2 regions of the Nocardiopsis sp. NPDC006198 genome follow, and region 1 is predicted to be linked to the other one. Evidence: riboswitches for the same ligand, from Rfam matches in the RefSeq annotation. Region 1 holds a riboswitch; the other holds the start of a gene.
What was found. A riboswitch is a leader RNA that binds a small molecule or an ion and turns the genes downstream of it on or off. The one in region 1 is predicted to bind glycine.

Region 1 (11,925 bases):
CGACGCTGCTCCGATCGATGAGGTTGCCGTGCTCGATGCAGCGCACGCCCAGGCGCAGGCCCCGGTTGACGGCGCGGGCGGTGTAGGCGTGGCCGGTGACGTAGCGGTTGGCGGCCTCGGCCTCCTCCACCACGGCGCGGATCTCGTCCTCGGAGGACTGCGTGGAGTCGATGCGGTCGGTCGGGGAGGCGACCCCGCCCGACAGCATGATCTTGAGGTGGTGCGCGCCGGTGCGGAGCTGTTCGCGCGCGGCCCGGCGGAACTCGTCGGGGCCGTCGCAGACCACGCCGGCGCCGGGGCAGCAGGCGTGGGTGTCGTTGCCCTGGCGGCCGGGGCCCCGGAAGTCGCCGTGCCCGCCCGTCTGGGAGAGGGCCTTGCCGCCGAACATCAGCCGGGGACCGTCGACCAGCCCCTCCTCGACCGCGAGGGCCAGGCCCCAGTCGCCCCCGGCGACGTCGCGGACGGTGGTGAAGCCGCGCTTGAGCATGGCGTTGAGGGACGTGGCGGCGTAGCTGGCGATGTAGGAGGGCGAGTGGTCCATGGCCGCGCCGAGGTCGGCGCTGAAGGCGGTCGCGTGGATGTGGCCGTCGATGAGGCCCGGCATGAGGGTGGCTCCGCCCAGGTCGACGACCTCGACGGCCCCGTCCTTCTCGGGGGCGGGGCCGCGGCCGCTGCCCGCGATGAGCCCGTCCTCCACGAGCAGCCAGGAGTCCGGCGTCCTGGTGCCCGCCTCCGGGTCGAGGAGGCCCGCCCCGGTGAAGAGGAGCGGCGGCTGGGACTGGCGGGTCATGTGTACCTCCGATGGAACGGCTCGGCGTGTGGGCCACGCATCTGCAATATATGTTGCATCAAAGGCGCGCGGACGGCCAGGGGGTGGTATCGCTTGGTGGACGCGCGGCCCGGGGTGTTCCGGCCGCGCCGGGACGGAGGGGTGATGGCGGACTGGATCGAGGCCGCGCTCGGCGACGGGCGCCTGGGCCGCGCGGCCGAGCGCGTGGTCAGGGTGCTGCGGGACCAGCCGAGGTTCGCGTCCTACGCGAGCACCGCGGAATTGGCCGAGCGCGCCGGGGTCAACGTCGCCACGGTGGTCCGCGCCGCGCAGGCCCTCGGGTTCAGCGGCTGGCCGGCGCTCCGCGTCGAACTGCGCTCGCGCTACCTGGCCTCCCTCAGCGCGGGGGAGGTGCTGGCCGAGCACGCCGGGTCCGACGCCGACCCGGTCCGGGCGGCGGTCCGCGCCGACCGCGAGGGGCTGCGGACCCTGGAGCTCACGCTCGAACCCGGCAGGGTGCGCGCGCTCGCCGCCTCCATCCACGCCGCGCGCAGGACCAGGGTGGTGGGTTCGGGCACCTTCGCGGCGCCCGGCCTGCAACTGGCGCACGCCGCCGGGATCATGGGCTACGACGTGGAGCGGTTCGACGTCGGGGGGACGGCGCTGGTCAACGCCCTGGGGCGGATGGGACCGGAGGACCTGCTGCTGGCGTGCGACCTGTGGCGGCTGCCCACCGCGCTGCGCGCCGCGGTGAGGGTCGCCGGGCAGCGGTCGGTGCCGGTCGCGGTCATCACCGACCGCAGGGACTCCCCGCTGGCGGAGGGCGCCGCGCACCTGCTGCTCGTCCCGAGCGAGGGGGTGGGCATGTTCCCCTCGCTGGTCCCGGCGATGTCGGTGATCCACGCGGTGCTGGCCGAGCTGGCGCGGATCGGCGGGGACGGGGTGCTGCGGGCCGTGCGCGACACGGAGCGCCTGTGGGAGGAGACGGAGCTCTTCTGAGCGACGGCCGGGTGGATGACCTGCGGCGACGGAGTGACGCGCACATGACGTGATCAGGATCACGTTCTTTGCAATAAGTGTTGCACTTCACTGGCGCGGCTGCTTTCATGGCGGACGGATCACCGCCGGTGGTCTCCCCCCGTGCCCATCCCCTGAACCGAACCTCGCAGGTGGCCAATGCAGACGACCCATCTCGTGATCCTCGCCGTGTACATCCTGGCCATGCTGGGGATCGCCCTCTACTTCCTGCGCTCCGGCAGGGTCAGCGGCGGTGACGACTTCCTCTTCGCCGGACGCAGCCTCCCCCGCCCGGTCATGATCGCCACCATGCTGGTCACCTGGGTCGGGTCCGGAACCATCATCGGCGGCGCCAACTTCGCCTACACCTACGGGCCGACGGCCGGGCTCGTCTTCTTCGCGGGCACCCCGCTGGGCATCCTCGTCCTGCTCCTGGCGGCCCGCCGCATCCGGAGGGCGTCCAGGCACACCATCCCCGAACTGCTGGAGGTGCGCTTCGGGATCGGGGTCCGCACCGTCGCGGCGGTGGTCACCACCATCGCCTTCCTGGGGCTGACCGCCTCGCAGTTCGTCGGCGGCGGGTACGTCGTCAGCCTGGTCACCCCGCTGTCCGCCACCCAGGGGACCGTGCTCATCGCCGTCGTCGTGACCCTGCTGACGATCAGCGGCGGCCTGTTCTCGGTCGCCTACACCGACTTCGTGTCCGCCATCCTCATCGTGCTCGGCCTGTGCATGGCGCTGCCCCTGGTGTTCGCCGCGGTCGGCGGTCCGGGCGCCTACTGGGACGGGCTGCCCGAGCAGGCGCGGACCTTCAGCGGCGGGCTGAGCGCGCTCCAGCTCCTCGGCTACTTCCTCCCGCTGTTCCTGCTGCTCCTCGCCGACCAGAACATGTACCAGCGCCTCGCCGCTGCCAAGGACGAGCGCGACGCCAGGTCCTCCACGCTGGGCATGCTGGTGGGCAGCTTCTTCGTCTTCATCCCCGTCGTCCTGCTCGCCACGGCCGCCGCCGTCCTCATGCCCGGCATCAACGGGGACATGGCAGTTCTCGCCCTGGCCTCCGAGGGCTACCTGCCCGCCGTCCTGGGCGGCCTGATCCTGGCCGGCGCGGTCGCCTTCGTCATCACGACGGGCTCGTCGTACATGCTGTCCGGAGCCTCCAACGTCGCCTACGACCTGTACGCGCGGTTCGTCGGGGACCGGGTGAGCGAGCGGAGCAAGCTCGTGGTCCAGCGGCTGTCGGTCCTGGGCATCGCGCTCGCGGGCCTGGCCCTGAGCCTGTACTTCCCGACCGTGCTCGAGCTCCAGATGTACTCGTACACCGTCTACGGCGCGGCGATCACCCCGGTGGTCCTGTCGGTGCTGTTCTGGAAGCGTGCGACCACCGCCGGAGCCGTCGCCGCCCTCGTCGTGGGCGCGGCCACGACCATCGGCTGGCAGCTGGCCGGGACCCCGGCCGGCCTGAACGGGGTCATCGCGGCCCTGCCCGCGGCCCTGGTCGCCCTGGTCGTCGTCAGCCTCCTCACGAAGGCGCCGGACCCGGAGAGGGTGGCCGCCGCCGTCGCGGCGCCCGAAGCCGACACCGGCGCCGAGGCCGACGCCTCGAAGTGACCCGCCCCCGGGCCGCGCTCACGCGCGGCCCGGCCGGCGTCCCCGCGCAGCCGCAGGCGGGGCTCCCGGTCGACGCGGGCGGCCGGAGCCTCAGCACTCGATGACGTTGACGGCGAGGCCGCCGCGCGAGGTCTCCTTGTACTTGTCCATCATGTCGCGGCCGGTGTCGCGCATGGTGCGGATGACCTTGTCCAGCGACACGAAGTGGCTGCCGTCGCCGCGCAGCGCCATGCGGGTCGCGCTGATCGCCTTCACGGAGGCGAGGGCGTTGCGCTCGATGCACGGCACCTGCACGAGGCCGCCGATCGGGTCGCAGGTCAGCCCCAGGTTGTGCTCCATGGCGATCTCGGCGGCGTTCTCCACCTGGGCCGGGGTGCCGCCCAGGACCTCCGCCAGGCCGGCGGCGGCCATCGAGGAGGCCGAGCCCACCTCGCCCTGGCAGCCGACCTCCGCGCCCGAGATCGACGCGTTCTGCTTGAACAGGATGCCGATCGCGGCGGCCGTGAGCAGGAAGCGCACCACGCCCTCGTCGCCGGCCCCCGGGCTGAAGTGCAGGTAGTAGTGCAGCACGGCCGGGACGATGCCCGCGGCGCCGTTGGTCGGAGCGGTCACCACACGGCCGCCCGCCGCGTTCTCCTCGTTGACGGCCAGGGCGTACAGGGTGATCCAGTCGCTGCCGCGCATCGGGTCGGGGTCCACCCCGGTCGGCGCCAGCAGGCCCGCCTCGTCGCAGTTCCCGCCCAGCTGCCGGTACAGGCGGTGCGCCCGGCGCGGCACCTTCAGGCCGCCGGGGAGGCTGCCCTCGGTCATCACGCCCCGGCGCACGCACTGGCGCATCGCGGTCCAGATGACCAGGAGCTCCTCGCGGATCTGCTCGGGGGTGCGTCCGAACGCCTGCTCGTTGTCGAGCATCACCGCGCTGATCGACTTCCCCGTCTCCGCGCAGATCGCCAGCAGTTCCTCGGCGCTGTCGAACGGGTGCGGGACGACGGTGGCGTCGGGTGTGATCCGGTCGGCTCCGGCGGCGCGCTCGTCCACGACGAAGCCGCCGCCCACCGAGTAGTACACCTTGGAGGCCAGTTCGCCCCCGTCGGCGTCCAGGGCCGCGAACCGCATCCCGTTCGGATGGTCGGGCAGGCTCTCCCGGCGGCGGAAGTCGATGTCCACGGCCGGGTCGAAGGCCACCCGCGGCCCGTCCGGGCCGCCCAGGTACAGGCCCCGGTCGTCCCGGACCCCCTCGACGAGCTCGGAAACCCCGTCCACGTCCACGTGCTCGGGGGTGTGGCCCATCAGCCCCAGCACCACGGCGGTGTCGCTGCCGTGCCCCTTGCCGGTGAGCGCCAGGGATCCGTACAGCTCGGCCCGGACACGGGCGGTCCGGTCGGCCGTGCCCGCCTCGCGCAGCCCGGTGGCGAACGTGCGGGCCGCCTTCATCGGGCCGACCGTGTGCGAGCTGGACGGCCCGATGCCGATCTTGAACAGGTCGAACGCGCTGATGGCCATGGCTGTCCTCCTCGTTGAGTACAGGGCCCGGGGAGCAGGGGTGCCGTGCGGGGCCCGGGGCCCCGCACGGCGGGCGCCCTACAGGTTGGGGTAGAGCGGGTACTTGGCGGTCAGGGCACGGACCCTGCCGCTCAGGGTTTCGGCGTCGAACTCCGGCTTGAGCGCCTCGGCGATGACGTCGGCGACCTCGGCGAAGTCCTCGTCGCCGAACCCGCGGGTGGCCAGGGCCGGGGTGCCGATCCGCAGACCGGAGGTGACCATCGGCGGGCGCGGGTCGTTGGGCACCGCGTTGCGGTTGACCGTGATCCCGATGCCGTGCAGGCGGTCCTCGGCCTCCTGGCCGTTGAGCCGGGAGTCCACCAGGTCGACCAGGACCAGGTGCACGTCCGTGCCCCCGGAGGCGACCTTGACGCCGGCCTCGGCCATGTCCGGCCGGGTGAGGCGCTCGGCGAGCAGGCGCGCACCGCTGACGGTGCGGCGCTGGCGCTCGGCGAACTCCTCGCCCGCGGCGACCTTGAACGAGACCGCCTTGGCGGCGATCACGTGCTCCAGCGGGCCGCCCTGCATGCCGGGGAACACCGCGGAGTTGATCTTCTTGCCGTACTCCGACTTCGCGAGGATCATGCCGCCGCGCGGCCCGCCCAGCGTCTTGTGCGTGGTGGTGGTGACCACGTCGGCGAACGGCACCGGGTTGGGGTGCAGCCCGGCGGCGACCAGGCCGGCGAAGTGCGCCATGTCCACCATCAGCAGGGCGCCGACGGAGTCCGCGATCTCCCGGAAGCGGGCGAAGTCCAGCTGGCGCGGGTACGCCGACCAGCCGGCGACGATCATCTTCGGCTGGTGCTCCTTGGCGAGCGCCTGGACCTCGTCGTAGTCGACGGTGCCGTCCTCGTCGCGCACGTGGTAGGCGACCGCGTTGAGGATCTTGCCGGAGTAGTTGATCCGCATGCCGTGGGTGAGGTGGCCGCCGTGGGCCAGGTCCAGGCCCAGGATGGTGTCACCCGGCTTGAGCAGTGCGAAGTACACGGCCGTGTTGGCCTGCGCGCCCGAGTGCGGCTGCACGTTCGCGTGCTCGGCGCCGAACAGCGCTTTGGCGCGGTCGATCGCGAGCTGCTCGACGACGTCGACGTGCTCGCACCCGCCGTAGTAGCGGCGGCCGGGGTAGCCCTCCGCGTACTTGTTGGTCAGGACGGTGCCCTGCGCCTCGATCACCGCCTGGGGGGCGAAGTTCTCCGAGGCGATCATCTCCAGGGTGTCGCGCTGGCGGGCCAGCTCCGCGTCGACCGCGGCCGACACCTCGGGGTCCAGTTCGCCCAGTGTCTGGTTGAGCGTGTTGTCAGTAGCCATCGGGGGCCTACTCCTCGCCTTCGGTCAGCTTCGTGTACTCCTCGGCGGAGAGCAGCCCGGAGGGCTCCTCGGCGAGCCGGGCCCTGAACAGCCAGCCGCCCTCGAAGGGGGCGGTGTTGATCGTCTCGGGCGCGTCCTCGAGGGACTCGTTGACCTCGACGACCTCGCCGCTGACCGGCGAGTAGATGTCGCTGACGGACTTGGTGGACTCCACCTCGCCGCTCGGCTCACCGGCGGTCACCTCGCTGCCGACCTCGGGCAGCTCGACGAAGACGATGTCGCCCAGGGACTCGGCGGCGAACGAGGTGATCCCGACGGTGGCGATCCCGTCCTCGACCGCGACCCACTCGTGTTTGGCCGTGTAACCCAGCTCCGTGGGAACGCTCACTTCAACTCTCCTTGGAGGTGTTCCATTTTCCTGCCGTGCACCTGTGCTGCCCGGCCCGGCCTACGCCCGGTCGCGCCACGTGCGTGCCGGTCCCCGGTCAGGGGATCCGGCCGCGCGGGGCGCGCGGGCCTTCGGGGTGTGAAGGCCCCTGCTGCTACGGCTGCCGCTTGTAGAACGGCAGCTCGACCACGTCGACGTCCTCGTCCCTTCCGCGCACGTCCACGGTGAACGCGCCGGTCGAGGTGTCGAGGTCGCCGTCCACGTAGGCCATGGCGATGGGGCGGCCCAGGGTGGGGGAGGGCGCGCCGCTGGTGAGGGTTCCGACGGTCTCGCCGTCGCGGAGGACGTCCTGGCCCTTGCGCAGCGGGCGGCGCCCGCGCGCGACGAGGCCGATGAGGCGGCGGGGGCGGGCGGTGCGGGAGGCCTCCTCCAGGGCGCCGCGGCCCACGAAGTCGCCCTCCTTCTCGAACTTGACCACGCGGCCCAGCCCGGCGTCGAAGGGGGTGAGCTCCGCGGTGAGCTCCTGCCCGTACAGCGGCATCCCGGCCTCCATGCGGAGGGTGTCGCGGGCCGACAGCCCGGCCGGGACGAGCCCGTGCCGTTCGCCCTCGGCCATCAGGGCGTCCCAGACCAGGGGGGCCTTCTCGGCGGGCCGGACGAAGATCTCGAAGCCGTCCTCGCCGGTGTACCCGGTGCGTGCGAGCAGGACGGGTTGGCCGGCGACGGTGTGCTCGTACCCCGCGTAGTAGCGGATGCCGTCCAGGTCCGCGTCGGTGAGCGGCGCGAGGATCTCGACCGCGCGCGGCCCCTGGATCGCGATCAGGGCGTGGTCGGCGGACTCGTCCGCCACCTCGACGTCGAAGCCCTCGGCGCGTTCGGCCAGCGCGGCGGCGACCACGGGCACGTTGGCGGCGTTGGCCACGACGAGGTACTCCCCCTCGCCCAGCCGGTAGACGATGAGGTCGTCCAGGACGCCGCCCCCGGCGTCGGTGATCATGGTGTAGCGGGCGCGGCCGACCTTGACCTGGGACAGGTGGCCGACCAGGGCGAAGTCGAGGGCTTCGGCGGCCTGCGGGCCGGTGAGGCGGATCTCGCCCATGTGGGAGAGGTCGAAGAGCCCGGCGGCCTCGCGGACCGCCTTGTGCTCGGCGGTCTCGCTGCCGTAGCGCAGCGGCATGAGCCATCCGGCGAAGTCGACCAGCGTGGCGCCGGCCTTCTCGTGGACCTCGCGGAGCGCGGTGGCGCGCGGCGCTGATGCGGGATCGGACATGGGCACTCCCGAGAGGATGGGCGTCGTGTCGTGCAGAGGCGTTGCCATCCTCCCCCTCTGTCATCTGTGCCTGAGAGCTTCGCCGCGCGCTCGGCGTGGCTTGCACCTTCGGCGAGGGACGCTGGTCCCTGCTTTCCAGAGTGGTCTCGCCCGTACGGTCCGCTGTGCCTGAGAGGTTGTCGTGGGGAGGGATTGCTCCTTCGGCGGCCCGAGATGGCTACGCGGGCACTCTCCCGTACGGGGTCAGCAACACGTTCAGCCTAGCAGCGGGCGCACACGGCCCCCAAAGGTGCCCGGGCCGGGGCGGGAGCCGGGGGCGGGGCCCGGCACGGGCCCCGGGGGGGAGCCGCCGCCCGGCCGCAGGAGTCGGGCCGAACCCGTCGCGGAGGGGGGCTCCGGGGGTTAGCGTGATCCGGGGACGGACTTCCTGCGTGGGAGGGATGACGGGTGCGAGCCGACGGGAACCGGGAGACGGGCGGACGGGCGCGGGCGGCGCGCCGAGGGGGGCGGCCGGCGGCCGTGCACGGCACGGCGGTGCTGGCCGCGGCGTGCGTCCTCGGGCTGACCGCGGGCAGCGGGTGCGCGCAGGGCGGCGGTGGCGGGCCGGAGGCGCCGTCCGAGGGGCGGCTGGAGGCGAGCGCGCACGAGCGGCGGGGCGACGTCGCCGCGGTGGAGCGCCAGGACCTGGAGTCGGTGTTCGCCGAGGCCGGCGTGGAGGGCACGTTCGTGCTCCACGACACCCGTGCCAGGGAGTCGACCCTCGTCGGGGCGGAGGCGGCCTACGAGCGCGCTGTGCCCGCGTCCACGTTCAAGCTGGCCAACACCCTGATCGGCCTGGAGACGGGCGCGGTGTCGGGACTGGACGAGGTGCTGCCCTACGGCGGCGGGCCGCAGCCCGTCGAGGCGTGGGAACAGGACATGTCCCTGAGGGAGGCTTTCCCCGCCTCGAACTTCCCCGTCTACCAGGAGCTGGCCCGCAGGGTGGGGCACGAGCGGATGGCGGCCTGGGTGGACCGCTTCGACTACGGGAACCGGGACATCGGCGGCGAGGACGTGGAGGACCGGTTCTGGCTGGACGGTCCGCTGGAGGTCTCCGCCGTGGAGCAGACCGAGTTCCTGGCCTCGCTGGCCCGTTCGGAGCTGCCGGTGGACGCGGCCCACCAGGAGGCGCTGCGCGAGATCGCCCTGGTGGAGGAGGGTGACGGCCACGCGCTCTTCGCCAAGAGCGGTTGGGCGGTGGACGTCGATCCGGCCCCCGGCTGGTGGGTCGGCTGGGTGGAGCGCGGGGAGGACCTGCACACGTTCGCCCTGCGCATCGAGATGGACGACGACGCGAACGCGGAGCTGCGGGAGCCCCTGGCCCGGGAGCTGCTGGTGGAGCTGGGCGCGCTGCCGGGCGGGGCCGCCGGGGACTGACCGGGCGCGCCGCCGTCAGGGGGTCCCGGCCGGGAGCAGCTGGACGGGGACCGAGCGGGTGAAGCGCTGCTCGGCGTCCATCACCCCGCCCATGAACTTGAAGGTGCGCAGGGTCATCCGCCGGTCCGCGATGCGCAGGCCGGGCAGCTCCTCCAGGAGCTGGCGCTCCACCCGGGTCAGGTCGGGGGCGTTGCGCAGCCACAGGATGAAGAGGGTGTTCTCGGGCCCGGCGATGGTGGTGCACAGGCGTACTTCGGGGATGCGCTCGCCCAGGTCGCTGGCGCCCTCCAGGACGCGGGGGTCGACGGTTCCCCAGAGGGTGGCGGCCGCGTGCCAGCCCATGCGGGCGCGGGAGATGTCGCAGCGCAGCCCGACGAGCGCCTGGCGCAGGAGCCGGTTGACGCGCCGCGCGGCGGTCGTGGGCGCGATGTCGAGGCGTTCGGCGATGTGCTGGTACCCGAGGCGCGCGTCGACGCACAGCAGGTCGATGATCCGCTGGTCGAGGGGTGTGACGCGCTCGTCGCCCGGTCCGGGCCCCCGCACGGGGGAGAGGGCCCGCAGCCGGCGCCGCTGGTGCGGGGACAGGGCGCGGACCTGCCACAGGTAGGCCTCCCGGGGCACCTCCGTCACGACGTGCACCCGGTAGGACACCACGTCGGGGAACCCGCCGACCCAGTTGAGCAGGTAGTCGGCCAGCCCCGCGCCGGGGACCACGGTGAGCATCAGCTGGTGCGACCCGGCCACGAACTGGATGCTGAGGGTGTCCCGGTCCTGCGCCAGGGCGGCGGCCACCCGCTCGACGGTGCCGTTGCGGCAGCTGAGTTCGACGTAGGACAGGTTGCGCCGCGCCATCACGCGCTGCCGCGGGAAGACGGCGATCCTCGCCAGCCCCTCCTCCTCCAACCGCCTCCACCTGCGCGCGAGCGTGGTCGGGTCCGCCTCCAGGATCGGCGACAGCTCGGCCCAGGAGGCGCGGGGCGCCATCTGCAGGGCGTTGACCAGCGACAGGTCGAACTCGTTGGGTGTGGTGGATTCCTGCATCAGCGACCTCGAAAAACTCTTTTCCGGCGATCTGGGCATCTTAGGGGTGGCCGAGCGTAGGTTTTCGCACAGCCGTCAAACGGCTCTGAGCTGCGTATTTCCAGAATGTTAACCATGGCCGGAGCATTGATTTCGCATTGTGGAATCAATGTCGGAGATCTGGCGAGGAGAAGGGTGAAGGTGGCGCCGATGGCTTCGGAGGACACCGCTGTCGTCTTTCGCAACGGGACGGTCGTGGACGCGACCGGTGCCGGACCGCGCGAGGACTGGGTGGTCGTGGCCCGCGGCGGCCGCATCGACTGGATGGGACCCGCCGCCGACGCGCCCGAGATCACCGCGCCGCACCGGGAGATCGACGCCCGCGGCGGCACCGTCCTCCCCGGGTTCGTCGACGCCCACGTGCACATGACCATGGGGGGCGACGGCATGAACCCCGCCGCGTTCCTCCACCAGCCGCCGCACTACGGCTACTACACGGCCATCCCCCGGCTGCGCGCCACCCTCGACGCCGGCGTGACCAGCGTCCGCGACCTCGCGGGCCTCGACCTCGCGGTGGTCCGCGCGGTCGAGGAGGGCATCGTCGCCGGCCCCCGCATCACCACCGCGTACCGCGCGCTCGGGCCCACCGGCGGCCACGGCGACTTCCGCACCTGCTGCGGGTTCGACTTCGGCACCGTCCTGGGCCCCGGCGGCGCGGTGTCCATCAACACCGACGGCGCCGCCGAGGCCCTGCGCGGCACACGCGAGGTCATGCGCAAGGGCGCCGGGGTCGTCAAGGTCATGGCCGGCGGGGGCGTGTGGAGCCCCCAGGACACCCCTTGGCACGACGGGCTCAACATCGAGGAGATGACGGTCGTCGTCCGCGAGGCCGCCGCGCACGGGATCCCGGTCGCCGCCCACGCCCAGAGCGCCCGCAGCATCCGCAACGCCCTCGCCGCCGGTGTCACGAGCATCGAGCACGGCTACGAGATCGACGCCGAGGGCATCGAGGCGATGCTCCGCGACGGCGCCTTCCTCGTCCCCACCCTGGCCACCGCCACCACGCCGCCCGACCCCGCGAAGTCGGCGGGCTACGCGGTGGAGAAGAAGCTCAGGCTCCAGGAGCACCTCGGCGAGAACATCTCCGCCGCCGTGGCCGCCGGGGTGCGCGTCGCCCTGGGCACCGACTCCGGCATCTTCCCGCACGGCCGCAACCTCCACGAGCTGGCCCTGCTCGTCGAGCACGGCATGACCCCCATGGGCGCGATCCTCGCCGGGACCCGCGAGGCCGCGGAGCTCCTCGGCGTCGCCGACCGGGTCGGCACCCTCCAGGTCGGCAAGCGCGCGGACATCGTCGTCTGCGCGGGCGACCCCCTGGAGGACATCACGCTGCCGGGAGACCCGGCCAACATCACGGTGGTCGTCAAGGACGGCGTCGTCCACAAGGACACCACCGCCCCAGGCCGGCCGCCGGCCACCGCCTGAGCCCCCCAGCCCCCGCCCCCCATCCCCCCGTGAGGTGACCATGACCACGCAGAGCCCGAAGAAGGGCGCGACCGGCGGTGGGACCGCCCAGGCGCGCCCCGG
Region 2 (11,925 bases), on a different contig from region 1:
TCGGACTGGGCCGGGTGGTTGGGCAGGAAGCCGGCCAGGTGCGAGCGGACCGCGACCGGCCCCACGCCCGGACCGCCGCCCCCGTGCGGGATGCAGAACGTCTTGTGCAGGTTGAGGTGGCTGACGTCGGCGCCGAACTCGCCCGGCTTGGCCCAGCCGAGGAGCGCGTTGAGGTTGGCGCCGTCGACGTACACCTGGCCGCCGGCCTCGTGGACCAGGCGGCACACCTCGGTGATGGTGTCCTCGTACACACCGTGCGTGGACGGGTAGGTGACCATGATCGCGGCCAGGTCGTCCGCGTGCTCGGCGGTCTTGGCGCGCAGGTCGTCCAGGTCGACGTTGCCGTTGTCGTCGCAGGCGACGACGGCCACGCGCATACCCGCCATCACGGCGCTCGCGGCGTTGGTGCCGTGCGCGGAGCTGGGGATGAGGCACACGTCGCGGTGGGCCTCGCCGCGCGAGCGGTGGTAGCCCCGGATGGCGAGCAGTCCGGCGAACTCGCCCTGGGACCCGGCGTTGGGCTGGAGGGACACGGCGTCGTAGCCGGTGACCTCGGCCAGCCAGGCCTCCAGGTCGCGGATCACGGTCATGCTCCCGGCGGCCTGGTCGATCGGCGCGAACGGGTGCAGGCCCGCGAACTCGGGCCAGGTGACGGGTTCCATCTCCGTGGTCGAGTTGAGCTTCATGGTGCACGAGCCCAGCGGGATCATCGTGCGGTCCAGGGCCAGGTCGCGGTCGGACAGGCGGCGCATGTAGCGCAGCAGGGAGGTCTCGCTCCGGTGGGTGTTGAACACCGGGTGCGCGAGGTAGTCGACCTCCCTGGCCAGCTCGGCGGGGAGGCGTGCGGCCTCCGGGTCCACGTCCGGGAGACCCTTGGCGGAGCCCCGCTCGGCCTCGCCGAAGGCCGCCAGAACCGCCTCCAGATCGGCCACGGAGGTGGTCTCGTCCACGCTCACGCCGACCGTGTGCTGGTCGACGGGGAGGAGGTTGTACCCGGCCTCCAGTGCGGTCTCCACGACGCGGGCGGCGCTGGGCACGCGCACGCGCAGGGTGTCGAAGTAGGCGGAGTGGACGATCTCGAAACCGCGCTCGACGAGGGCGTCGGCCAACGCCGCGGTGCGGGTGTGCACCTGGCGGGCGATCGCGCGCAGGCCGTCGGGGCCGTGGTAGACCGCGTACATCCCCGCCATGACGGCCAGGAGCACCTGCGCGGTGCAGATGTTGCTGGTGGCCTTCTCGCGGCGGATGTGCTGTTCCCGTGTCTGGAGGGCGAGCCGGTAGGCGGGCTTGCCCGCGTTGTCCACCGAGACCCCGACCAGGCGGCCGGGCAGCTGGCGGCGCAGCTTCTCCCCGACGGCCATGTAGCCGGCGTGCGGGCCCCCGAAGCCGAGCGGGACGCCGAAGCGCTGGGTGGAGCCGACCGCGATGTCGGCGCCGAGGTCGCCCGGGCTGCGCAGCAGGGTCAGGGCGAGGATGTCGGCGGCCACCACCGCGAGGGCCCCGCGCTCGTGGGCCGCGGCGATGACGTCGCCCGGGTCGCGCACGGCGCCGCCGGCGCCCGGGTACTGGACGAGGACGCCGAAGGCGTCGCCCTGGGGAAGGCCCTGCGTCAGGTCGGCGACGACGACCTCGATGCCCAGGGGTTCGGCTCGGGTGCGCAGGACCTGGAGGGTCTGCGGGAAGACGTCGGCGTCGACGACGAAGACGTCGGCCTTGCTCTTGGAGGCCCGGCGGGCCAGCGTCATGGCCTCGGCCGCCGCGGTGGACTCGTCCAGCAGGGAGGCGCCCGAGACCGGCAGGCCGGTCAGGTCGCAGACCATGGTCTGGAAGTTGAGCAGGGCCTCCAGGCGGCCCTGGGAGATCTCGGGCTGGTAGGGCGTGTAGGCCGTGTACCAGGCCGGGTTCTCCATGATGTTGCGCAGGATGACCGGCGGGGTGAAGGTGCCGTAGTAGCCCTGGCCGAGCAGGGAGGTGCGCACGTCGTTGCGCGCGGCCAGGTCGCGGAGTTCGGCCAGGGCCTCGGCCTCCCCGATCGCGTCGGGGAGGGCGAGCGGGGCGCTGCTGCCGGGGCCGGTGAGGATGGACTCCGGTACGGCCGCCGCCATGAGCTCGGCGGTGGAGCCGTGGCCGACCGTCTTGAGCATCTCCTGGATCTCGGCCGGGGTGGGGCCGATGTGGCGGTCGGCGAACACCCGGGCGGGCGCGCCGGGGGTGTTCACGGGCTGATCGGGCACGGAGACCTCCTGGTGACATGGCCGAGTCGACTCGGCGGTGTTCCTCACGGTCTCCCCCTCTGTCACCGGGCACGGACGTGCCCCGGCTTCAGAGCGGCCTCCTCCGCGCGGTCCGTGGTGCCTGAGAGGTTACTGGGGAGTATTGCCCCGTCGGCGCCCCTGTCGGGGTCTCTCCCGCGCGGTATTGACAGCCTGCTGACGCTATGTACGCATGTGGGGACAGGGCGAATTCCACCCTTCGTCCCTGTTGTGAGTACGACGGTACTCGATCATCACCGCAGGCGCAGAGCCCGCCCACGCGTTTCGGCCACCTGCGCGCACCGGTGCGCACAGGGGTCCGCCGCCCGTCCGGGGTCCGCGTACACCCGGGCCCTGCCGGTGCGGTCGCCGGAACGGTCCCCGCCGCCGACGGGGCGGCCTCGGGCGCCGGGTCCCCGCGCCCGGGGCCTCGACGGCGGACCGGTCGGGCGCCCGCTCCCCTCCCGGCCCCGGGCACACCGCAGGCCCGCGGTCGCCCGGGCACGGGCCGGGCACAACACGGTCGGGGAACGGCTCTCGAATTCCTGCCTGCTCCGGCGCGCGCGGGCGACACCGGTGGATGCCCGGAGGTCCCCGGGGTCAGCCCGTCCGGCGCTCCCTGCGCCGCCTGGCGAGTTCGTCCACCGGCGGGGGCGCGGAGGGGAGCTCGGTCCGCTCCTCGTCGGGGACCACGCCCAGCGCCTCCTCCAGCTCACGCCACACGTGGGCCAGCGCCAGGCCGAACATGCCCTGGCCGCGCTGCATGAGGTCCACGACCTCGTCGGGGGAGGTGCACTCGTAGACGCTGACGCCGTCGCTCATGAGGGTGATGCGGGCCAGGTCGGGGGCGGGGCGTCCGCGCAGGTGGTCCACCGCGGTCCGGATCTGCTGCAGCGATATGCCCGTGTCCAGCAGCCGCTTGGCCACCTTGAGCATCAGGATGTCGGGCAGGCTGTACAGAGGGGCGTTCTGGGCTCCGGTACGCACGCTCGGCTCGACCAGGCCGGTTCTCGCCCAGTAGTCGAGCTGACGGTAGGTGATCCCGGCGGCGGTACACGCCGCTGGGCCCCGATACCCGACGTCCATAGGCCGCGCCACCACGTCCTCTTCGCACAGTAGGCCCTGCTGCCCCGCTAGCCGCAGCGCGGACCGCCTGTCATGGGGATTCCGCTTGCCGCTCGCTACCGCCACGCCGACCTCCGGCTTCTCGTCCCGCGGCGGCCTCGACAGGGGATATCCACTCAGGGGATGGGTGCGCCGCGGGTTCCACTGCACTGACGGTAGGACTACCGACCGGCAGCGTCAACGACAGGACCCGGCGCGTCGCCAAGTGCGCGCGCCGTTGGTGCCCCGGGGCCCTCCCGGAGGCGCCCTGTGCGCCTCCACGGGTTTCGGCCCTGACCGCCACGGTCACTTCCCCAGCCCAATCTATCACCGGCACGTCGGACAAAGCCGCAGGTCGCAGCTGTGTCCCTTCTGCTTCCACGCTGGTCGGAGCCCTCGCCGCACGGACCCCGCAGCGGTCTATTCGGCCTTCCTGCCGAAGTCCTCGGGCGAGATGTTGTCCAGGAACTCCCGGAACGCCTCGACCTGGTCCTCCTGCTCGTCCGGGATCGGCATCCCGGCCTCGGCGATCACGTCCTCGTGGGCGTAGATCGGCGCACCCGTGCGTAAGGCGAGGGCGATGGAGTCGGAGGGGCGGGCGCTGACCTCCACGCCGTTGCTGAAGACCAGCTCGGCGTAGAAGATGCCGTCGCTGAGACCGGTGATGTTCACCGTGGTGAGGCCGGTGTCCAGGGCGTCCAGGACATCCCTGAACAGGTCGTGGGTGAGCGGCCTGGCCGGCGCGACGCCCTGTTGCGCCAGCGCGATCGCGGTCGCCTCCACGCCGCCGATCCAGATCGGCAGGTAGCGGTCCCCCTCGGATTCCTTGAGCAGGACTATCGGCTGGTTCGAGGGCATCTCGACCCGGACGCCGACAACCTCCATGTGCTTCACAGCGGCTCCGTCCCACGCGTCGTCATACCGGATGGGCGCTCGTCACCTGACCGCCGTCGGATTCAGGACCCGAAGGCGAAATCGGCACCCTTCGTTACAAAGCTCTCCGGCGGCGGGGGGCCGCAAACCTCATCGGCCCGCCCGCCGCCGTCGTCCGTGGTCAGCGACCCCTCAGCGGCGCGGCTTGGTCAGCAGAACCATGCGGAACTTGCCGATCTGGATCTCGTCCCCACCACCGAGTTGGGCCTCGTCGACCGGCTCACGGTTGACGTAGGTGCCGTTGAGGCTGCCCACGTCGCGGACGCCGAACCCGTCGCCGCGGCGGAAGAACTCCACGTGGCGTCGGGACACGGTGACGTCGTCAAGGAAGATGTCACTGTTGGGATGCCGTCCGGCGGTGGTCACGTCGCTGTCCAGCAGGAAGCGGCTTCCCGCGTTGGGGCCACGCCTGACAACGAGCAGCGCCGTGCCCGGAGGCAGGGCGTCGGCGTTGGCGGGGTCGTCACCGCCCAGCTCGTCGCCGGACTCCTCCTCCTCCAGGGCCTGTATCCCCGAGATGGAGATGGTGGACGTGACGTCTCCGGCGGCGTCCCCACCCGAACCGGGTCGGGGGCCCTGCTGTTCGGCCCTGCGGACGGGGGTTCCACAGTGGGAGCAGAAACGGGCATCATCCGCAACGGCGTGACCGCACTGCGTGCAGTAAACGCTCGACATAGGTCGGCTCGGCCTCCTACCGCACGGGGCGGTGCTTGATTCGGCTGATCGGTGACACGTCCCGGGTCCCGCGCGGACACCTGGTCCACACGTCGCCCGGCACGTGGTGGGGCGGTTCGCTGTCGCGGCAGCGGTGCGCCTCACACGGTCGGTCGCTAGGTCTCATCCCCCGTGTCGTACTCCTCGTCACCCCCGGTCAGGGTGTCCGCCGTTGCCGGGATACCCGGTCCGGTGGGCGACGCGGCGCTCCAGGGAACACTCGACTTTAAACCATATCCCTGTCCAGGAAGGGTTTCGCTCCTCCTCGGCCTGCCGTAGACGCCCCGGCCGCTCGTGCGGCGCGGGGATCGGTGGACTCGGCGCCCGGGGCGCCGCCTCCACCGGTGGCCGGCCCCGGGACAGTGAAACACCTGTCCTGATGCTGATGCTCCTCCGGGGGATTTGGTTCTCGGTGAAACCCCACGGATTCGCACTGCCGTCATCGGACGGCCTCAACCTGGTGATATGTCCATTTTATCCCTCAAAAGGGCGGCCCGGAGGGCCGTGACCGCCCCGGCCGCGACGCACGGGCGGGGACGGGGGGACCGCCCTCGCCCGCGCGTCGCACCGGTCAGCCCTCGGCCCGTTCGACCACGGCCGCCCACTCGTCCAGCAGGCGGTGAGCGGTGTCGGAGTCGGGACCTTCGGCCCAAAGATGGGTCACGGCCTCCGCCGTGTCCGGGAGGACGAGCGCCCAGCTACCGTCGGACTCCAGGACGCGGACGCCGTCCGTGGTGTCCAGCCGACGGTCCCCAGCCGCCTCCACGACGGCGCGCATGACGCTCCCCTTGACCGCCCAGGGGGTGGGCACCGAACGGCGCAGGAGGTGCGCCTGGGGGATCGCCCGGTCGATCTGGCTCAGCGAGCGGCGGTCCCTGGCCACCAGTCCCAGCAGCCGGACGAACGCGGCGATGCCGTCGCTGGTCGGGCTGAACTCGGGGACGACGAAACCGCCCCGGCCGTCCCCGGCCAGAACGACGTCCTCGCCCCCGCTCTGGACCGCCTTGGTGAGTTCGCCCGTGGCTGTGGCGGTCCAGTGCACCTCGACCCCGTGCGCGGCCGCCACCGTCTCGGCGACCCGGGTCGTGGTGACGGGAAGCGCCACCCGGCCTCCCCCGCGCTCGGCGCAGACCAGCTCCAGGACGACCAGCAGGGCGCGGTCGTTGTCGACCAGCTCGCCGTTGCCGTCCACGATGGCCAGCCGTTCGGCCACGGGGTCGAAGCGCACCCCGAAGTCGGCTCCCGACCCCGAGACGAGCTCGCCCAGCCGCTCCAGGTCGCGGTTCTGCTTGGCGACGGTGTCGGTGGGCGAGGCCTCGTCGAGCCGGTTGTTGACCGTGAGGACGTCCACGCCGATCCGCCCCAGCAGGGAGGGGAGGATGAGCGAGCCGCTGCCGCCCGCGCAGTCGACGACCACCTTGAGCCCGGCCTCGGCGACCCCCGAGGTGTCGACCGAGCGCAGCAGGTCGTGCGAGTAGTTCTCGACACCGCGCGAGGGGAAGGTGAGCTCCCCGATCTCCCCGGGGAAGGCCCTGCGGTACTCGGCGCGGGAGAAGACCCGGTCGAGCTTGCGCTGCGCCGCCGGCGACAGGTCGGCCCCGCCCCCGTCCAGGAAGAGGATGTCCACCGACTCCGGGTCGCCCGGGGTGGTGCGGAGCGTGATGCCTCCGCTGACCCCGCTCTGGGAGGTGTGGAAGCGCGCCACGGGCAGCGGCACCACCTCCAGGTCGCGCACGTCGATGGCGGCGGCCGTGAGCGCGCTGATCACCGCGCGCTTGAGCGTCCGGGCGGCCCGGGACACGTCACGGGACGTGGTGACGAGCGCGCCCTTCTTCAGGGTGGTGGCGTAGGCGTTGGCCAGGCGCACCGCCAGCTCGGGGGTGATCTCGACGTTGATCAGCCCGGACACGCCGCGGGGGCCGAACAGCGAGCGCTGCCCGCGCGACTCCCAGATGACGTTGGTGCTGACGACCGCGCCGGCCTCGATGGTCTTGAAGGGGTAGACCTTGACGTCGGCGTTGACGTAGGCCTCGGACTCGATGACGCAGTCCTCGCCGACGATCGCCCCCTCCTCGATCCGGGCGGCGGCCATGACGTCGGTGTTCTTGCCGACGACGCAGCCGCGCAGGTTGGCGCCCCGGCCGACGAAGACGTTGTCGTGCAGGACCGTGCGGTGGCAGAAGGCCTCGGACCGCACCACGGCGTTGCTGCCGACCACGGTGAACTCGCGCAGCTCCGCGCCCGCCTCGACCTTGGCGTAGTCGCCGATGAAGAGCGGGCCCTTGAGGATCGCGCGGGGGTCGACCTCCGACCCCTCGCCGACCCACACCCCGGGAGAGACCTCGAAGCCGTCGATGTCGACGTCCACCTTGCCGGACAGCACGTCGGCCTGGGCGCTCAGGTAGCTCTCGTGGGTGCCCACGTCCTCCCAGTAGCCGTCGGCGATGTAGCCGTAGAGGGGCTCGCCCTCCTCCAGGAGCTGGGGGAAGACGTCGCCCGACCAGTCGACCACCTCCCCCTCGGCGACCCGGTCCAGGACGTCCGGCTCCATGATGTAGATGCCGGTGTTGACGGTGTCGGAGAAGACCTGGCCCCAGGTGGGCTTCTCCAGGAAGCGCTGGATCCGGCCCTGCTCGTCGACGATGATGATGCCGAACTCCAGCGGGTTGGGGACCCGCTTGAGCGCGATGGTGACCTTGGCGCCGCTCTCCTTGTGGAAGCGCACCATGTCGGTGAGGTCGATGTCGGTGAGCGCGTCGCCGGAGATGACGATGAACGGCTCCCCGCGCAGGTGCTCCTCCGCGTTCTTGACGCTGCCCGCGGTGCCGAGGGGGACCTCCTCGGCGACGTAGTGGAGCTTCATCCCGAGCTCCTCGCCGTCCCCGAAGTAGTTGCGGATGAGGGTGGCCAGGAACTGGACGGTGACCACGGTCTCGGTGAAACCGTGCTTGCGCAGCAGGCGGAGCACGTGCTCCATGATGGGCTTGTTGACCACCGGAAGCAGGGGTTTGGGCTGGTTGGCGGTCATGGGGCGGAGGCGGGTCCCCTCGCCGCCGGCCATCACGACGGCCTTCATGGGAGGCGCCTGAAAAGCGCTCTCCGGGGTTTCCTCGTGGGTGCTCATCGCCGGTGCCTCCGTAGGACGGTGCCGTGGGAGGACGCGGCGGGGGACGGGTTCTCGGAGCGCGCGCCGTGGCGCGCGGTGGGACATGTTCTCATGACGGAGACGACACTCCCTTTCGATCCGACAGGACTCGCGGTGAGCCGGTCCGTCGGTGGATCAGGGTCCGGTCCGTCCCTGATCCGGGCGGCTCGGCCGGTCCGAGCCTTCGGCCACCGCTCCAGGATCGCCGTCAGCGGCCGCCGATGTGGCTGGATCGGGTCGATCCGTGTCGTGGCCGCGGACGTGGTCGCTGTCTCCGGCGACCGGTCGGTCCCCGTGGTGATCAGCGCTTTCGTCGCGGCGGGTCTGGGCCATCAGGCGCAGGCCCTGTACGGCGTAGAGCAGTCCGGCCCACCAGTAGAGAGCAGTTCCCCAGAGCGCGAAGGCCCAACCTATAATTCTCGCCACATCCGCCACGGTGGACTCGTAGCCCGCGATGAAAAGCAGGGGGAACGAGTAGAGGAGGCACAGCGTGGCGGCCTTCCCGGCGAAGTTCACCGGGAGGGGCCCGTAGCCGAAGTGGCGCAGGAGCGGCAGCGCGCCGAGGATGAGGACGTCGCGCAGGACGAGGATGGCCATCAGCCACCACGGGACGATGTCCCGGATCACCAGGCCGAGCAGCGCGGCGAAGATGTAGAGCCGGTCGGCGAGCGGGTCGAGGACCGTGCCCAGGCGCGAGGTCTGGTTCCAGGCGCGGGCGATCTTGCCGTCGAGCCAGTCGCTGAGCCCGGCGAAGCCGAGCACCAGCAGCGCCCACCAGTCGGCCTGGGGTACCAGGACGAGCCAGAGGAACAGCGGCACGCCCAACAGCCGGAGCATGCTCAGCAGGTTGGGAACCGTCCAGATGCGGTCACTGACCGCCGGGCTGGCCACATCGCCCCCCGCCTCGAGTCTGCCATCTTCCGCGGATCGCCCCATGGCGCCCACGATAACGGGCGGGTGGGTCGTTTCCCGCCATCACGGGGGCCGACGGCCCCGACGTGGCCCGAGGGACGATCGTCCGCCAATCGTACCGTGTACGTTTTGGGCCTTTTACCAGCGCAGTGTCTGTTTCGGAAAGCACGGACGCGTATCCGGCCCGCCTCCGGCCACGGCGCCCGCTCCCTCCCACGGGTTCCAACGAAGGGGCCTCCCCCGGGGTTCCCGGCCGCGCGGGCCTCCCCCGGGGTTCCCGGCCGCGCGGGCCTCCCCCGGGGTTCCCGGCCGCGCGGGCCTCCCCCGGCGCGGCCGCTCCCCCGGACACCGCGGGAGCCGCTAGAGCGTGAGGATGCGGTCGGCCGCGCGGCGGCCCGACAGCAGGGCGCCGTGCACCGTGGCGGTGTGCTCGATCTCGGTCGCCTCCCCCGCGAAGAACAGGCTGTCCCCCACCGGGTTGTCGAGCGCCACCCGGTCCGCGTCGCCCGAGCCGACGGCCGTGTAGGAGAAGGCGCCCCGCGCGAACGGGTCGTCCCCCCAGTGGGTCACCAGGTGGTCCACCGGGTCCGGCGCCTTGCGGAACATGCCGCGCAGGGTGGCCATCGCGTGCTCGACCACCTCGCCGTCCTCCTTCCCCTCCAGGAACCGGGCCGCGTTGCCGCCGTTGCGGCTGACCAGGACCGGCGCCCCGAGGACCCGCTGGCCCGCGTACCAGTGGAACCAGGTGCCCTCCTCCGCGCCCAGGTGGACGATGACCTCCGCGTCGCCCCAGAACACCTCGTCGAAGCGCAGGAACAGCTTCTCCAGGCTGCCGTTGCCCAGGCGCTCGACGGCGTCCCGCTTCTCCTGGGGCAGCGGGGGGTCGAACCCGACCTGCCCGGCCTTGAGGACGCCCAGGGGCACGGTGACCAGGACGCGGTCGGCCGTCAGGGTCCTCTCCCCCTCGGGGGTGTCGACCCGCACCCTGGCGCCGTCGCCGCCGTGGCCCACCGACAGCACGACGTGCTCCAGGCGGACGTCCAGACCGCGCGCCAGGTGGTCGGTGATCCGGTCCATCCCGTCGGGGAAGACCACGTCGTCACCGCTGAACTCGTGCCGGGCGGCGACCGCCGAGAAGGCGATCTCCTCCGCGTCCGCGCCGTGGTCGCTCTCGGCGATGCGGTGCACGATCTCGTCGGCGTCGCGGGCGCGGGCGCGTACCAGGTTGGCGTCGTAGAGGGCCTGCTTGATGCCCTCCTCCATCGACTCCTGGGGGTTGGCGCCCACGGTCCCCCAGTACATGTGCTCCTGGAGGAGGTGGACGTCCTCCATGTTGCGGCGGTGGCGGTCGAAGAGCAGCCTCCGCCCCTTGGGGTCGTAGGCGGTCTCGGTGGACCTGTTGAACACGGCGGTGCGCAGACCGATCTCGTTGACCAGGTCGGCGAGGGGGTTGTTCTCCTCGCCCCGCATCCAGGAGGCGCCCACGTCCAGCGTCGTGGAGCCGCCCCAGTCGCGCACGGAGTGGATGCGCCCGCCGGTGCGGTCGCGGCCCTCCAGGACGGTGACGCGCTCCCCCTCCCGCGCCAGGCGGTCCGCGGCGGCGAGTCCGGCCATGCCGGCGCCCACCACGACGGTGTGGCCGCGCCCGGGGCCCGCCTCGCGCCCGCGCGGTTCGACCTGCTCGCTCCCGGCCTCCCGTCCGGCGTCCTCCCCCTGCGTGTTCTCCCCGCCCGCGTCACCCGGGTCAGTCATGGAACTCCCCCTCCGTGCCGGTGACCGACACGAGCGACTGTAGGCGGTCCCCGGGCCGCGCCCGGGGACGACACCCCGCCCTCGGTCGGAACCGCTCGGCCCCGGCTCCGGTCAGGAGCCGGAGGGCTCCCCGTCCTCGTCCTCCAGTTCGATCCTCTCCCTGCGGCGCTCACCCTGGACGTGCTCCTCACGGGTGACGTCGCGCTTGCGGACGTGGACCTCCTCGACGGGCACGCGCTCCTTGGAGACGACCGGCCGCTCCTCGTAGAGCGTGAAGGTCTGATCCTCCTCGTGCATGTCCCCGGCGTCGTCGGCCCTGGTCTCGTCGGTCACCGGACGGCGCTCCATCTGGAGCTCGTCGTGATGGAGCGGGACCGTCTCGTCGTACTGCTCGGTCTCCACGTACTTGTGGAGCCTGGCGTGGCCGGCCTCGCGGCGCTCCACACCGATGTCCACACGCTCCTCGGAGCGGACCATGGAGATGTCGTCCGCCTCGGGCCGGCCCGTGTCGCCGGCCGCCCCGGCGGTTCCCGCGGTACCAGCCGTGCCGGCGCGGTCCCCCATGCCCGCCGGGGGAACGCCGCCCGCGCGCTCGCCGCCGGAGGCGTCCGCGCTGCCGTGGCGGGCGTAGTAGTCGCGGACCAGCCGCTCCTCCTCAGGGGAGATGTGCCTGTCCGCGTCGATGTTCGGGGCGTCCTTCACCGTGGACTTGTCGAAGGGCACCTGGATGTCCTCCTCCTTGGGCCGGGAGCCCTGGAGGGGCACGAGGGTCTCGTTGCGGCCGAAGAGGCCGGTCTCGACCGACACCCAGCTCGGCTCGTTCGTCTCGTCATCCAGATAGACCTGCTTGATCTTGCCGACGTTGTGGCCCTCCTCGTCCAGGACGTGGTGTCCGATGAGATCTCCGGGTGCGCGGTCGCGTGCCATGGTCCCTCCCCTTCTCTGCGGTCCCCCGCCGGAACACCGGGTGTCCCGGCCTCGTACGACCTCACCCCTACCCCTCGTGGCCTGCGGGAAGAGCCGTGAAAGGGAGCCGCTAACGGGCCGAGGCCGAGAATTGAGCAGAAGTTTTTCCCGGCCTCCCGTCCTTGACCCGCGCGAGGGGCGCCGCTG

Region 2: it holds a riboswitch for glycine, as region 1 does, so the genes downstream of both, gcvP (aminomethyl-transferring glycine dehydrogenase) here and gcvT (glycine cleavage system aminomethyltransferase GcvT) in region 1, are expected to answer to the same signal.

Annotation. Positions count from the first base shown of each region.
Region 1 is NZ_JBEXSY010000026.1:42,273-54,197, forward strand. It holds gene ABZ234_RS19055 (amidohydrolase family protein) at 1-790, opposite strand, end outside; gene ABZ234_RS19060 (MurR/RpiR family transcriptional regulator) at 935-1,768, shown strand; gene ABZ234_RS19065 (sodium:solute symporter family protein) at 1,946-3,394, shown strand; gene ABZ234_RS19070 (L-serine ammonia-lyase) at 3,485-4,897, opposite strand; gene glyA (serine hydroxymethyltransferase) at 4,976-6,244, opposite strand; gene gcvH (glycine cleavage system protein GcvH) at 6,252-6,632, opposite strand; gene gcvT (glycine cleavage system aminomethyltransferase GcvT) at 6,787-7,902, opposite strand; glycine riboswitch at 8,048-8,148, opposite strand; gene ABZ234_RS19090 (penicillin-binding transpeptidase domain-containing protein) at 8,422-9,318, shown strand; gene ABZ234_RS19095 (Lrp/AsnC family transcriptional regulator) at 9,334-10,359, opposite strand; gene ABZ234_RS19100 (amidohydrolase family protein) at 10,549-11,823, shown strand; gene ABZ234_RS19105 (AbgT family transporter) at 11,864-11,925, shown strand, end outside.
Region 2 is NZ_JBEXSY010000028.1:37,841-49,765, reverse strand. It holds gene gcvP (aminomethyl-transferring glycine dehydrogenase) at 1-2,234, opposite strand, end outside; glycine riboswitch at 2,333-2,421, opposite strand; gene ABZ234_RS19755 (MerR family transcriptional regulator) at 2,853-3,338, opposite strand; gene ABZ234_RS19750 (bifunctional nuclease family protein) at 3,777-4,250, opposite strand; gene ABZ234_RS19745 (FHA domain-containing protein) at 4,422-4,964, opposite strand; gene ABZ234_RS19740 (mannose-1-phosphate guanyltransferase) at 5,575-8,079, opposite strand; gene ABZ234_RS19735 (CDP-alcohol phosphatidyltransferase family protein) at 8,284-9,039, opposite strand; gene ABZ234_RS19730 (NAD(P)/FAD-dependent oxidoreductase) at 9,421-10,812, opposite strand; gene ABZ234_RS19725 (PRC and DUF2382 domain-containing protein) at 10,924-11,739, opposite strand.